DNA from 2 places in the Enterobacter hormaechei subsp. xiangfangensis genome. Region 1 is predicted to be linked to the other one. Evidence: predicted binding sites of a transcription regulator. Region 1 holds the regulator's gene; the other holds the start of a gene.

The links. Region 1 encodes LexA, which represses DNA repair genes until DNA is damaged. Its sites were predicted from a motif close to TNCTGTATGTACATACAGNA; they were not measured.
Region 2: a site for LexA is predicted at 4,922-4,941, ahead of dinB (DNA polymerase IV). Genes of this name have one in related genera too.

Annotation. Positions count from the first base shown of each region.
Region 1 covers NZ_CP017183.1:313,057-319,694, forward strand. Annotated here, with positions in the region: gene plsB (glycerol-3-phosphate 1-O-acyltransferase PlsB) at 1-2,163, opposite strand, end outside; gene BFV63_RS01510 (diacylglycerol kinase) at 2,318-2,686, shown strand; gene lexA (transcriptional repressor LexA) at 2,795-3,403, shown strand; gene dinF (MATE family efflux transporter DinF) at 3,467-4,804, shown strand; gene BFV63_RS01525 (CsbD family protein) at 4,924-5,133, shown strand; gene zur (zinc uptake transcriptional repressor Zur) at 5,181-5,693, opposite strand; gene BFV63_RS01535 (cupin domain-containing protein) at 5,811-6,299, shown strand; gene BFV63_RS01540 (conjugal transfer protein TraF) at 6,492-6,638, shown strand, end outside.
Region 2 covers NZ_CP017183.1:956,854-963,491, forward strand. Annotated here, with positions in the region: gene BFV63_RS04440 (Na(+)-translocating NADH-quinone reductase subunit A) at 1-155, shown strand, start outside; gene BFV63_RS04445 (NADH:ubiquinone reductase (Na(+)-transporting) subunit B) at 158-1,393, shown strand; gene BFV63_RS04450 (Na(+)-translocating NADH-quinone reductase subunit C) at 1,386-2,180, shown strand; gene BFV63_RS04455 (NADH:ubiquinone reductase (Na(+)-transporting) subunit D) at 2,173-2,811, shown strand; gene nqrE (NADH:ubiquinone reductase (Na(+)-transporting) subunit E) at 2,818-3,414, shown strand; gene nqrF (NADH:ubiquinone reductase (Na(+)-transporting) subunit F) at 3,425-4,648, shown strand; gene nqrM ((Na+)-NQR maturation NqrM) at 4,651-4,851, shown strand; gene dinB (DNA polymerase IV) at 4,959-6,017, shown strand; gene pepD (cytosol nonspecific dipeptidase) at 6,073-6,638, opposite strand, start outside.

The DNA of each region.
Region 1 (6,638 bases):
CGGATTTGCACTCAGCAACCAGAAGGTAATGGCGTAGCGCTGCAACGTCTCACGCGCACCGGAAGCCAGGAGCTGCAAGGTACGTGAACGTGACGGATTGATATGCAGTTCATCATCACTGATGGTAATCAGCCCCTGACGATGCATCTCTGCCGTCATTTTATCGAGCTCTGCCGCCAGTTCATCCTTACTCCAGCGCAGGAACAGCTCCGCTTTCAGCATCGGGTAGATGGCCTGAATATGGCGCAGCAGCTCCTGACGCGAAATACGGCGGTGCTGGGTAATAATGGCCGCCATCAGCGACGGCAGCATCAGCATGTGCGTGATGTTATTACGGTAGTAGGTCATCAGCACGGCCTGCTCGCGCGGCAGAATGATGATGTCACCAATCGTATCTTTCTCGACTTCGAACTTGTTCATCTGCAACGCGTGATCGATCAGCTCGCTGGCGGTGGCAGACGGCACGGTCGAATCCACGGAATACGGCACGTTGCGCATGATATCCAGGTAGCAGTCAATCTGCTCGGTCAGCTGTTCGCGGGTCAGTGAACGCTGGCGAGAGGCCAGAAGCGCAGTACAACACAGGTTCATGGCGTTTGCCGCACCAGCATTGTTGATGCGTACCATCAGCTCGGATGCAATGCCGTTGACCGTTGGCGTCAGCCAGGCCGGACGTACCGCTTCGATAGGATCGATAGACTCGCGCCACTCCGGAACATGATGGTTCAGATATGTCATCAGCGGCAGGGGCTCGCCAAAGTTCACGTATCCCTGGCCGAGGTTGCGCAATTTACTCAGCCCACGCAGCATCTGCGGCAGACTCTCTTTCTCTTTAGTCGCACCGCGCAGCTCTTTCGCGTAGGTGCCCACTTCCATCACGTGTTCATAACCGATGTAAATCGGCACCAGCGTGATAGGACGGGTACCGCCACGCAGCATGGCCTGAATGGTCATCGACAGCGTGCCGGTCTTTGGATCGAGCAGACGACCGGTACGCGAGCGACCGCCTTCAACAAAGTACTCCACAGAATAACCGCGGCTGAACAGCTCGCCCAGATACTCCCTGAAGACGGTGGAGTAAAGCTTGTTACCTTTAAAGGTACGACGAATGAAGAACGCACCCAGACGGCGGAAAATCGGGCCTGCTGGCCAGAAGTTCAGGTTGATACCGGCAGCAATATGCGGTGGCACCAACCCCTGGTGATAGAGCACGTAAGAGAGCAACAAGTAGTCCATGTGGCTGCGGTGGCAGGGCACATAGACAATCTCGTGGCCGTCGTGCGCTAACTGACGCACGCGTTCGGCGTTGTGGACGTTAATCCCCTGATAGAGGCGGTTCCACGTGAAGCCGAGGATACGGTCAGAGAGGCGAATCATCTCGTAGGAGAAGTTCGCGGCGATCTCTTCCATCAGCGCGATTGCGTTCTGCTGCGCTTTCTCGTGCGAAATTTTCTTGCTGCGCGCTTCGTCTTCTACGGCACGGGCAATCGCTTTGGAAGCCAGCAGCTTGTTGAACAGATCCTGACGTGCCGGGAGACGTGGTCCAACGGCCGCCAGACGCTGACGTGCAAAGTGCATACGCGCAACGCGCGCCAGCTTTTGCGCAATGATTTTGTCAGTGCCGTGTTCATCCGCCATGCGGCGCAGTGAAACGGAAGGTGAGAAGCGGACAAAACTGTCGCGTCCCAGCCAGGAGACGGCGAAAAACTTCTGAATGCCGTTGAGCATACGCAGCGGCGGGTTCTCTTCCCCTTTTTCGCGCCCCGGACGACGGCCAAACATCACCGACACCGGCACCATCTGCACGTCCAGATCGGGGTTGCTGCGGTGCAGATCGAGGTAATCATGGAACAGCTTAATGGACTCTTCTTTCGGCGTGTAATAGGTGAACACGCGCGGCCCGCCATGGATGAACACGTAGCGTGGCAGCAGCGTACCGTCGACTTCCAGCGGTTCAAGTGGGTCAGGTAAATCGTGCGCCAGACATTGAGCGCGAAGCGTCAGCAGGTCTGCCTTCGAGTTATAAGGCAAAACGTACATAATAGGGCGCGACGTATCGAGCCCTAATTCCAGCGCAGGTTCTGCTGGGATAGACTTACTTTTTACCAGGACGCTTAATGGTAAATTAAGTAATTTGTAGTAAATTCGTGGCCAGCCGGACATAAACGATGTAAAGCCTCTGGTTAATAATGCAATTGCGGCGCAAGGATAACAGAAAGCGCGCAAAATTTCTGTTGTTACCCGTCATACTTCAGGTTGCAGCAAAACGCGCTGCGGCTTTAGTTACAGACGCTATTTATCATAAAAGGTTCTTTTAATGGCCAATAATACCACTGGGTTAACTCGAATCATTAAAGCTGCCGGTTATTCATGGAAAGGTTTCCGCGCTGCATGGGTTAATGAAGCCGCTTTCCGCCAGGAGGCGGTTGCTGCAATCGTTGCCGTTGTCATCGCCTGCTTCCTTGATGTTGATGCTATCACCCGCGTACTGCTCATCGGATCTGTCTTTCTGGTGATGATAGTGGAAATTCTTAATAGCGCTATTGAGGCCGTTGTTGACCGAATCGGGTCGGAATTCCATGAATTGTCTGGCCGGGCGAAAGACATGGGTTCCGCTGCCGTACTGCTGGCGATTATCACTGCGGCGATCACCTGGGTCACGCTGCTTTGGTCGCATTTCCGATGAGCCTCGAGGAATAATTAAGTCCCTGGTTTTTTGTGCAGTTTTTGGTTCCAAAATCGCCTTTGACTGTATATACTCACAGCATAACTGTATATACACCCAGGGGGCGGTATGAAAGCGTTAACGACCAGGCAGCAAGAGGTGTTTGATCTCATTCGGGATCATATCGGCCAGACGGGTATGCCACCCACGCGTGCAGAAATTGCGCAGCGTCTGGGCTTCCGTTCTCCTAATGCTGCCGAAGAGCACCTTAAAGCGCTGGCGCGTAAGGGCGTGATTGAGATTGTTTCCGGCGCCTCACGCGGTATTCGTCTGCTGGTGGAAGAAGAGAGCGGTATTCCGCTGGTGGGTCGCGTAGCGGCAGGTGAACCTCTGCTGGCGCAGCAGCACATCGAAGGGCACTATCAGGTTGATCCAGGCATGTTCAAGCCGAGCGCCGATTTCCTGCTGCGCGTTAGCGGAATGTCCATGAAAGATATCGGTATTCTGGATGGCGATCTGCTGGCGGTACACAAAACGCAGGACGTGCGTAACGGGCAAGTCGTGGTGGCGCGCATTGATGATGAAGTGACGGTTAAGCGCCTGAAGAAACAAGGCAATACCGTGCAGCTTCTGCCTGAAAACAATGAATTCTCCCCGATTGTGGTGGATCTCCGCGAGCAGAGCTTCTCTATTGAAGGACTGGCGGTCGGCGTTATCCGCAACGGTGAATGGCTGTAATCTCTTCCTGACAGGCTGTAGTTCCTCTACAGCCTGGCCTGTTTTCTGATTCCGGTAATTTCCATGGCATTGCTAACTTCTGCCGATAAGGCGTTGTGGCGTCTTGCGCTACCGATGATTTTTTCCAATATTACCGTTCCTCTGCTTGGGCTGGTGGATACGGCGGTTATCGGGCATCTCGATTCGCCGATTTATCTCGGCGGCGTCGCGATCGGCGCAACGGCGACCAGCTTTCTCTTTATGCTGCTGCTTTTTCTGCGCATGAGTACGACGGGCCTGACGGCCCAGGCGTATGGTGCAAAAGATCCCCTGCGTCTGGCGCGTGCGCTGGTTCAGCCGCTCATTCTGGCGTTCGGTGCTGGCGCGTTAATCGTTCTGTTGCGTACGCCGCTGATTGATTTTGCGCTCCATATTGTGGGCGGCAGCGATGCCGTACTGGAACAGGCCCGGCGGTTCCTCGAAATTCGCTGGCTCAGCGCGCCCGCTTCACTGGCAAACCTGGTCCTGCTGGGCTGGCTGTTGGGCGTGCAGTACGCCCGCGCGCCGGTGATCCTGCTGGTGGTAGGCAACCTGCTTAACATTATGCTCGATCTGTGGCTGGTGATGGGGCTGCACATGAACGTCCGGGGCGCGGCGCTGGCCACGGCGATTGCCGAGTACGGTACGCTGCTAATTGGTTTGGGAATGGTCTGGCGCGTACTGGCGATGCGCGGTATCACCCTGGATCTGCTGAAATCGGCCTGGCGCGGCAACATTCGTAAGCTGCTGGCGCTTAATCGCGACATCATGCTCCGTTCGCTCCTGCTGCAACTCTGCTTTGGCGCCTTAACCGTTTTTGGTGCGCGTCTTGGGCCTGAAATCGTCGCAGTCAACGCAGTGCTCATGACGTTACTGACCTTTACCGCTTACGCGCTGGATGGTTTTGCTTACGCCGTCGAGGCGCATTCAGGGCAGGCCTATGGCGCGCGTGAAAGCGGCCAGTTACGTGAGGTCTGGCGTGCTGCCTGTCGTCAGGCGGGCCTGGTGGCGCTGGCCTTTGCTCTGGTATACGCCTGTTTTGGTGAGCATATTGTCGCGCTACTCACCTCGTTGCCCGCGCTACGTGAGCTGGCCGATCGCTACATCCTCTGGCAGGTAGTATTACCGGTGGTGGGTGTGTGGTGCTATTTGCTGGACGGCATGTTTATTGGTGCGACGCGAGGGGCGGAGATGCGCAACAGCATGGCCGTCGCGGCGGCGGGGTTTGGCCTGACGCTGCTGACCCTGCCGTATCTCGGCAATCATGGTCTGTGGCTGGCGCTGGCGGTGTTTCTCTCACTGCGTGGCCTTTCGCTGGCCGTTATCTGGCATCGTCACTGGCGAAACAATACCTGGTTTCCAGCCCCGCACGATATATCGTAACGGTTAAAGATTCCGAATATAAAAACAACTACCGAATCCTTAACTACAATAATAATCACGTCCAGCAGAAAAGAACGTAGCGGGCGATACTCATAGACGCTTAACACGAGGACACGATTATGAATAAAGACGAAATCGGCGGCAACTGGAAGCAATTCAAAGGTAAAGCGAAAGAACAGTGGGGTAAGCTGACAGATGACGATATGACCGTCATTGAAGGTAAGCGCGATCAGCTGGTAGGTAAAATCCAGGAGCGCTACGGTTACGAAAAAGATCAGGCGGAAAACGAAGTCAAAGACTGGGAAACCCGTAACGACTACCGCTGGTAACCGGTACTATCCCCAAGGGCGGCCCTGAGCCGCCTTTTTCTTTGGCTTTAACGCGGCTTTTTCTTCACCAGGATAGAGTGATCGTGCTGACAGTCATCCTGATGACGGCATGACTCCACCTCCACGCAGGCAGAACATAAGCCGTGGGCTTCAATCACATTATGGCGCAGCGCAAAGCCCATTCTGGCTGCCAGCGTATGCATAATATCTTCCACACCTTCCGCACACTCTTCCTTCACCACACCACAGCGATCGCAGATAAACATGGCGGACGTGTGAGTTGGCTGGTCAAAAAGATGGCACAGCACATAGCTGTTTGTTGATTCCACTTTATGCACAAACCCTTGCTCCAGCAGAAAATCCAGCGCCCGATAAACGGTCGGCGGTTTTGCCTGCGGCTCGCTTTCACGCAGCAGATCGAGCAGATCGTAGGCGCTGATGGCGCCCTGTTGCAGGCTCATCAGACGCAGTACCTCAAGGCGCTGCGGGGTCAGGCGCACATTGCGTTGCGCGCACAGCTTTTCAGCTTGCGCTAACAGCTCTTTTGTGGACTTGTCCATCGGGCACCTCGGATGTGGTAAGGGGTGAAAACTCTCACTTTATCATGTTCTGCTAAAAACACCGAGATCCGCCAGGCTGTGCTATACCTGACGCATCGCAAATCAAGAGATCGCAAAATGAAAAGACCTGACTGTATTCGGCACTGGCGGGACGTGGAAGGCGCTGATGACGCAACGTATCCTGACAGCAACGAACGTTTTTCTATTGGCGCGCCGCTGGCCCGCAAACTGGGTCTCGGCCGCATTGGTATTCACCATGAACGGCTGCCGCCCGGACGCCGCACATCTTATCCGCATGCGGAAAGCGACGAAGAGGAGTTTGTTTACGTTCTGGAGGGTTACCCTGAGGCCTGGATCAATGGCTATTTATGGAAGCTCGAACCCGGAGACAGCGTGGGATTTCCAGCCGGGACGGGCGTGTGTCACACCTTTATCAACAATACCGATGAAGAGGTGCGCTTACTGGTGGTGGGTGAGGCCAATAAAAAACATAACCGTATCTACTATCCGCTCAATCCGGTGTATGCCGCGACGCGCGAAGACCGCTGGGTCGACCATCCGCCTCAGTTTTTTGGGCCGCACGATGGAAAACCTGGGCGAAAATAATTTCCTCTTCTATAAATATTGATGGTCGTCACATATTACAACAGGCCGGGATGGAATTTAACTTAAGGAAATAGCGGGTCTTTTTGCACTTATTCACAGCAATAGTTCGTTCCTGTTTGGGTGATAACAGACAGGGTTAACTAATAACAAACTATTTACGAGCACACTGTGAAAAAACATTTTAAATTTTCGATGGTTAGCATCGCTGTCTCCTTTTTTATGGCAAATCAGGCGGGAGCAGCCAATACCTGGACGGAAGCGCGTAGCGACGCAATGGGCGGAACGGGTGTCGCGGCAGGGAGCTATGGCAGCGGGGCGTTAATCAACCCCGCGTTGCTG
Region 2 (6,638 bases), 640 kb from region 1:
ATCTCCTGGCCGGTGATACCGACGGTGCCCAGGCGCTGGGCTGTCTGGAGCTGGACGAAGAAGATCTGGCGCTGTGTACCTATGTGTGTCCAGGTAAATACGAATATGGACCCGTATTGCGCGAGGTGTTAACCCGCATTGAGCAGGAAGGATAAACATGGGCTTAAAACACCTCTTTGAAAAAATTGAGCCGCACTTTACCGAAGGGAAGCTCAAAAAGTACTACCCGCTGTATGAAGCGACAACGACCATTTTCTACACGCCGGGTCTGGTAACGAAAGGCGCGGCGCACGTTCGCGACGCCATCGACCTCAAGCGAATGATGATTCTGGTCTGGTTTGCGGTCTTCCCGGCCATGTTCTGGGGGATGTATAACGTTGGGTTGCAAACTATTCCGGCGCTGCACCATATGTATGATGCAGAGCAGCTGGCGCAGGTGATTCGGTCTGACTGGCACTATCGTCTGGCACAGTCGCTGGGGGTGAGCTTTGCGGCAGATGCCGGCTGGATCAGCATGATGACGCTGGGCGCTGTCTTCTTCCTCCCCATCTATATGACTGTCTTTATCGTGGGCGGTTTCTGGGAGGTGCTGTTCGCCATTATTCGCAAACATGAGATCAACGAGGGCTTCTTTGTTACCTCTATTCTGTTTGCGCTGATTGTTCCGCCAACGCTGCCGCTCTGGCAGGCGGCGATGGGGATCAGCTTTGGCGTGGTGATTGCCAAGGAGATCTTCGGCGGGACCGGACGCAACTTCCTCAACCCGGCACTGGCAGGGCGCGCATTCCTGTTCTTTGCTTATCCGGCGCAAATCTCGGGCGACCTGGTGTGGACGGCAGCAGACGGATTCTCCGGCGCGACGCCACTTTCACAGTGGGCGGCTGGCGGCGGCGAAACGCTGGTCAATAATGCAACCGGACAGCCTGTCACCTGGTTTGATGCGTTTATCGGCAATATTCCAGGCTCCATCGGTGAAGTGTCTACCCTGATGATTTTGATCGGCGGGGCCATCATCCTCTTTGGCCGCGTGGCGTCCTGGCGCATTGTCGCTGGCGTCATGCTCGGGATGGTACTCACCGCCACGCTTTTCAACTTCATTGGTTCAGACACAAACCCGATGTTCTCCATGCCGTGGTACTGGCACCTCGTGCTGGGGGGCTTTGCGTTTGGCATGATGTTCATGGCCACCGATCCCGTCTCGGCTTCGTTTACCGACAGAGGTAAATGGTGTTACGGCGCGCTCATTGGGGTGATGTGTGTACTGATTCGCGTGGTCAACCCGGCTTATCCGGAAGGGATGATGTTGGCCATTCTGTTTGCCAATCTGTTTGCGCCGCTGTTCGACTACCTGGTCGTGCGCGCCAACATTAAGCGGAGGAAGGCGCGTGGCTGAGATCAAAAATAACGACAGCATCAGCAAAACGCTGCTGGTGGTGCTGGTACTGTGTCTGGTTTGTTCCATTGTCGTGGCCGGTTCTGCCGTAGGGTTAAAACCTCTCCAGCAGGAACAACGAGCGCTGGATAAACAGCGTAACATCCTGGCCGTGGCTGGACTGATACAGGAAGGCATGACGAAGGATGACGTCGCAGCGGTGTTTGCCGAACGTATTACCGCACGGCTGGTGGATTTAAAAACCGGGGAGTTAATGGATAAAGACCCGGCGAAATACAACCAGGCGCTGGCGCTAAAAGATCCGCAAATGAGCACCACGCTTGACGCCTCGCAGGATCCGGCAGGCATTAAGCGCCGCAGCAATGTCGCGGAGATTTACCTCGTCCGTGACGAGCAAAAACGCATTCAGAAAATCGTGTTGCCCATCTATGGCAACGGTTTATGGTCAATGATGTACGCCTTTGTGGCGCTGGATACCGACGGCCGTACGGTTAAAGGCATTACTTATTACGATCAGGGCGAAACGCCGGGGCTGGGGGGCGAAGTTGAGAACCCTAATTGGCGGGCACAGTTTGTTGGTAAAAAAGTGCTCGACGACAACGGCCAGCCTGCGCTGAAGGTGGTAAAAGGGGGCGCGCGTCCCGGCGATGAATTTGCCGTTGATGGCCTTTCCGGCGCCACGCTCACCTCAAACGGTGTGCAGCACAGCTTTGATTTCTGGATGGGTGAACTGGGCTTTGGTCCCTTCCTGAAGAATGTACGTGAAGGAGCGCTGAATAATGGCTGATACGGGTGAACTGAAAGAAGTTAAAAAGGTGCTGATTGGCCCGCTGTTAGCCAATAACCCGATAACGCTTCAGGTGCTGGGGGTGTGCTCGGCGCTGGCGGTCACCACCAAGCTGGAAACGGCGGTGGTCATGACGCTGGCGGTAACGCTGGTGACAGCTTTTTCCAGCATGTTTATCTCAATGATCCGCCACCACATACCCAACAGCGTAAGGATCATCGTGCAGATGGCGATCATCGCCTCGCTGGTGATCGTGGTCGATCAGCTCCTGCGCGCCTTCGCCTATGAAACCTCGAAGCAGCTTTCGGTGTTTGTCGGCCTGATTATCACCAACTGTATCGTGATGGGGCGTGCTGAAGCCTATGCGATGAAAATGCCGCCGCTGGCGAGCTTTATGGACGGTATCGGCAACGGCCTGGGTTACGGCGTAATCCTGTTGACGGTTGGTTTCCTGCGCGAACTTATTGGCAGCGGCAAGCTGTTTGGCATTCCGGTGCTGGATACGGTACAGAACGGCGGCTGGTATCTGCCGAACGGCCTGTTCCTGCTGGCCCCAAGCGCATTTTTCATTATCGGTTTGCTGATCTGGCTGATTCGTACGTTGAAGCCTGAACAGCAGGAAAAGGAGTAACCGACAATGGCTCATTACCTGAGTTTATTTGTGCGCGCGGTGTTTGTTGAAAACATGGCGCTCGCTTTCTTCCTGGGCATGTGTACGTTCCTTGCCGTTTCTAAAAAGGTATCGACGGCATTTGGTCTGGGCGTGGCAGTTACCGTTGTGCTGGGGCTTTCCGTTCCGATTAACAACCTGGTATTCAACTTCGTGCTGCGCGATGGCGCGCTGGTGGAGGGGGTTGATCTTAGCTTCCTGAACTTCATCACCTTTATCGGAGTGATTGCGGCGCTTGTTCAGATCCTGGAGATGATCCTCGATAAATACTTCCCGTCGCTGTACAACGCGCTGGGGATCTTCCTGCCGCTGATCGCCGTGAACTGCGCCATTTTTGGCGGTGTTTCCTTTATGGTTCAGCGTGATTACAACTTCAGTGAATCGGTTGTGTATGGCTTCGGTTCCGGTATCGGCTGGATGCTGGCGATTGTTACCATGGCGGGGATCCGTGAAAAAATGAAATATGCCAACGTACCTGCGGGGCTTCGTGGCTTAGGGATCACCTTTATCACCACCGGCCTGATGGCGTTGGGCTTTATGTCCTTCTCCGGTGTGCAGCTATAAGGGCTAACAAATGGAAATTATTCTTGGCGTGGTGATGTTCACGCTGATAGTACTGGTGCTGTCAGGGCTGATCCTGGCGGCGCGTGCGAAGCTGGTCAATTCCGGGGATGTGATCATTGATATCAATGACGATCCGCAGAATCAGATCCGTACCCCGGCAGGGGATAAGCTGCTTAACACGCTCTCCGGCAACGGGATTTTTGTCTCGTCTGCCTGTGGCGGCGGTGGCTCCTGTGGCCAGTGCCGTGTGACGGTGAAAGAGGGCGGCGGTGATATTCTGCCAACGGAACTGTCCCATATTACGAAGCGTGAAGCGAAAGAGGGATGCCGTCTGGCGTGTCAGGTCGCTGTGCGCCAGAACATGAAGATTGAGCTGCCGGAGGAGATCTTCGGCGTGAAAAAATGGGAGTGCGAAGTTATCTCTAACGATAACAAAGCCACGTTCATTAAAGAGCTCAAGCTGCGTGTCCCTGAAGGGGAGAGCGTCCCGTTCCGTGCGGGTGGGTATATCCAGATTGAATGTCCGGCACACACCGTCGCGTATGCTGACTTCGACGTGCCCGAAGAGTACCGGGCCGACTGGGATAAATTTAACCTCTTCCGCTTCGTTTCCGAGGTAAAAGAGCCCGCGCTCCGCGCCTATTCCATGGCTAACTACCCGGAAGAGAAGGGCATTATTATGCTCAACGTGCGTATCGCCACGCCGCCACCGAATGTGCCTGATGCCCCCCCTGGCGTCATGTCATCCTATATCTGGTCCCTCAAGCCTGGCGACAAAGTGACGATTTCCGGCCCGTTCGGCGAATTCTTTGCCAAAGATACTGACGCGGAGATGGTCTTTATCGGCGGCGGAGCGGGTATGGCGCCGATGCGTTCGCATATCTTTGACCAGCTCAAACGACTTGGCAGCAAGCGCAAGATCAGCTTCTGGTACGGAGCGCGTTCACTGCGCGAAATGTTCTATGACGATGAGTTTGAACAACTGGCACGTGATAACCCTAACTTTACCTTCCATGTGGCGTTATCCGATCCGCAGCCGGAAGATAACTGGACAGGCTATACGGGCTTCATCCACAACGTGCTGTATGAAAATTACCTCAAACAGCACCCGGCACCGGAAGACTGCGAGTTCTATATGTGTGGTCCACCAATGATGAACGCGGCCGTGATTAAGATGCTAAAAGATCTTGGCGTGGAAGATGAGAACATCATGCTCGATGATTTCGGAGGCTGATTATGCTGACCTTTCTGGCGACCTTTGCGGTGTTTGTGCTGGTGATCTTCGGCATGTCCTTAGGCTGGATCATCAAGCGTAAAAGCATTCAGGGCAGTTGCGGAGGCATCTCTTCCATCGGAATGGAAAAAGTGTGCGATTGTCCGGAACCGTGCGATGCGCGGAAAAAGCGGATGGCTCGCGAGCAGCAACGCATTATTTAGTCTTCCTGGTCGGGTAAGGCAACGCCGCCACCCGACAATTCCCATGCACACTTCTCAACCCTCATTTGTTTACTGTATACTTATCCAGTAACGAGTGAGGGCTTACTATGCGCAAAATAATCCACGTCGATATGGACTGCTTTTTTGCCGCAGTGGAGATGCGTGACAACCCGGCGCTGCGGGATATTCCCATTGCCATTGGCGGCAGCCGGGTACAGCGCGGTGTCATCAGCACCGCCAACTATCCTGCTCGCAAATACGGCGTGCGCAGCGCCATGCCGACAGCGATGGCGCTGAAACTGTGCCCGCATCTCACTCTTTTGCCCGGACGTTTTGATGCCTATAAAGAAGCATCGAGCCACATTCGGGAGATCTTTTCCCGCTACACCTCACTGATTGAACCGTTATCGCTGGATGAAGCCTATCTGGATGTCACCCACAGCGTGCACTGCCACGGCTCCGCCACCCTGATGGCGCAGGAGATCCGCCAGACTATTTTCAACGAGCTGAACCTGACGGCATCGGCGGGTGTCGCGCCGGTCAAATTTCTCGCCAAAATCGCCTCCGATTTAAATAAGCCCAACGGCCAGTACGTTATCACTCCGGAAGAAGTTTCGGCGTTTTTAAAGACGCTGCCGCTCAGCAAAATCCCCGGAGTGGGCAAAGTCTCCGCCGCGAAGCTGGAAAGTATGGGGCTACGCACCTGCGAAGACGTTCAGCGCAGCGATCTGGCGCTGCTGCTTAAGCGTTTTGGCAAGTTTGGCCGCGTACTGTGGGAACGCAGTCAGGGCATTGATGACCGGGATGTGAACAACGAACGGCTGCGTAAATCGGTCGGCGTTGAACGCACGCTGAGTGAAGATATCCATGACTGGACCGAATGTGAAACCATTATTACGGAACAACTCTATCCTGAACTTGAACGACGCTTACTGAAGGTCAAACCGGATCTGCTTATTGCCCGGCAGGGCATCAAACTGAAATTTAACGATTTTCAGCAAACGACGCAGGAACACGTCTGGCCACGCCTCAACAAAGAGGATCTTATCGCGACGGCAAAAAAGGCATGGGAAGAACGGCGGGGCGGGCGAGGGGTGAGGCTGGTGGGGCTGCACGTCACCTTGCTGGATCCGCAGCTGGAGCGTCAGCTGGTGTTGGGACTGTAGATTACGCTAATTGTAGGCCCGGTAAGCGTAGCGCCACCGGGCAACAGACGGCGAATTACTTCGCAGGGATTGCTTTCAGCAGCTCAGTCAGCAGCGTCCAGTAGTGACCGACGCTTTCAATATGAACCTGCTCATCCGGGGAGTGTGGCCCGGTGATGGTCGGCCCAATGGAGACCATGTCCATATCCGGATACGGTTTCTTGAACAGACCACACTCCAGACCCGCGTGAATAACCTGAATGTTCGGGGTGCTGTTGAACAGTCGCTGATAAGTTTCACGCACCAGTGCCATGACCGGAGAACTTGCATCCGGCTGCCAGCCCGGGTAGCTGCCTTTTGCAGACGTTTTCGCGCCCGCCAGGGTACCCAGAGATTCCAGCATGCTCACAACGTACTCTTTACCGCTGTCGATCAGGGAACGGATCAGGCAGATGATCTCTGCGCTGTCGTCACCCATGGTCACCACGCCCACGTTCAGGGAGGTTTCCACCACGCCTTTCGCCACGTCAGAGTTGCGAATAACGCCGTTTGGCGTTGCGTTCAGCAGCTGGACGAACGTGTCACGAGACTGTGCGGTCAGCGCGGCTTTATCCGTCGTAACGGACTCCAGCACCACCGTCA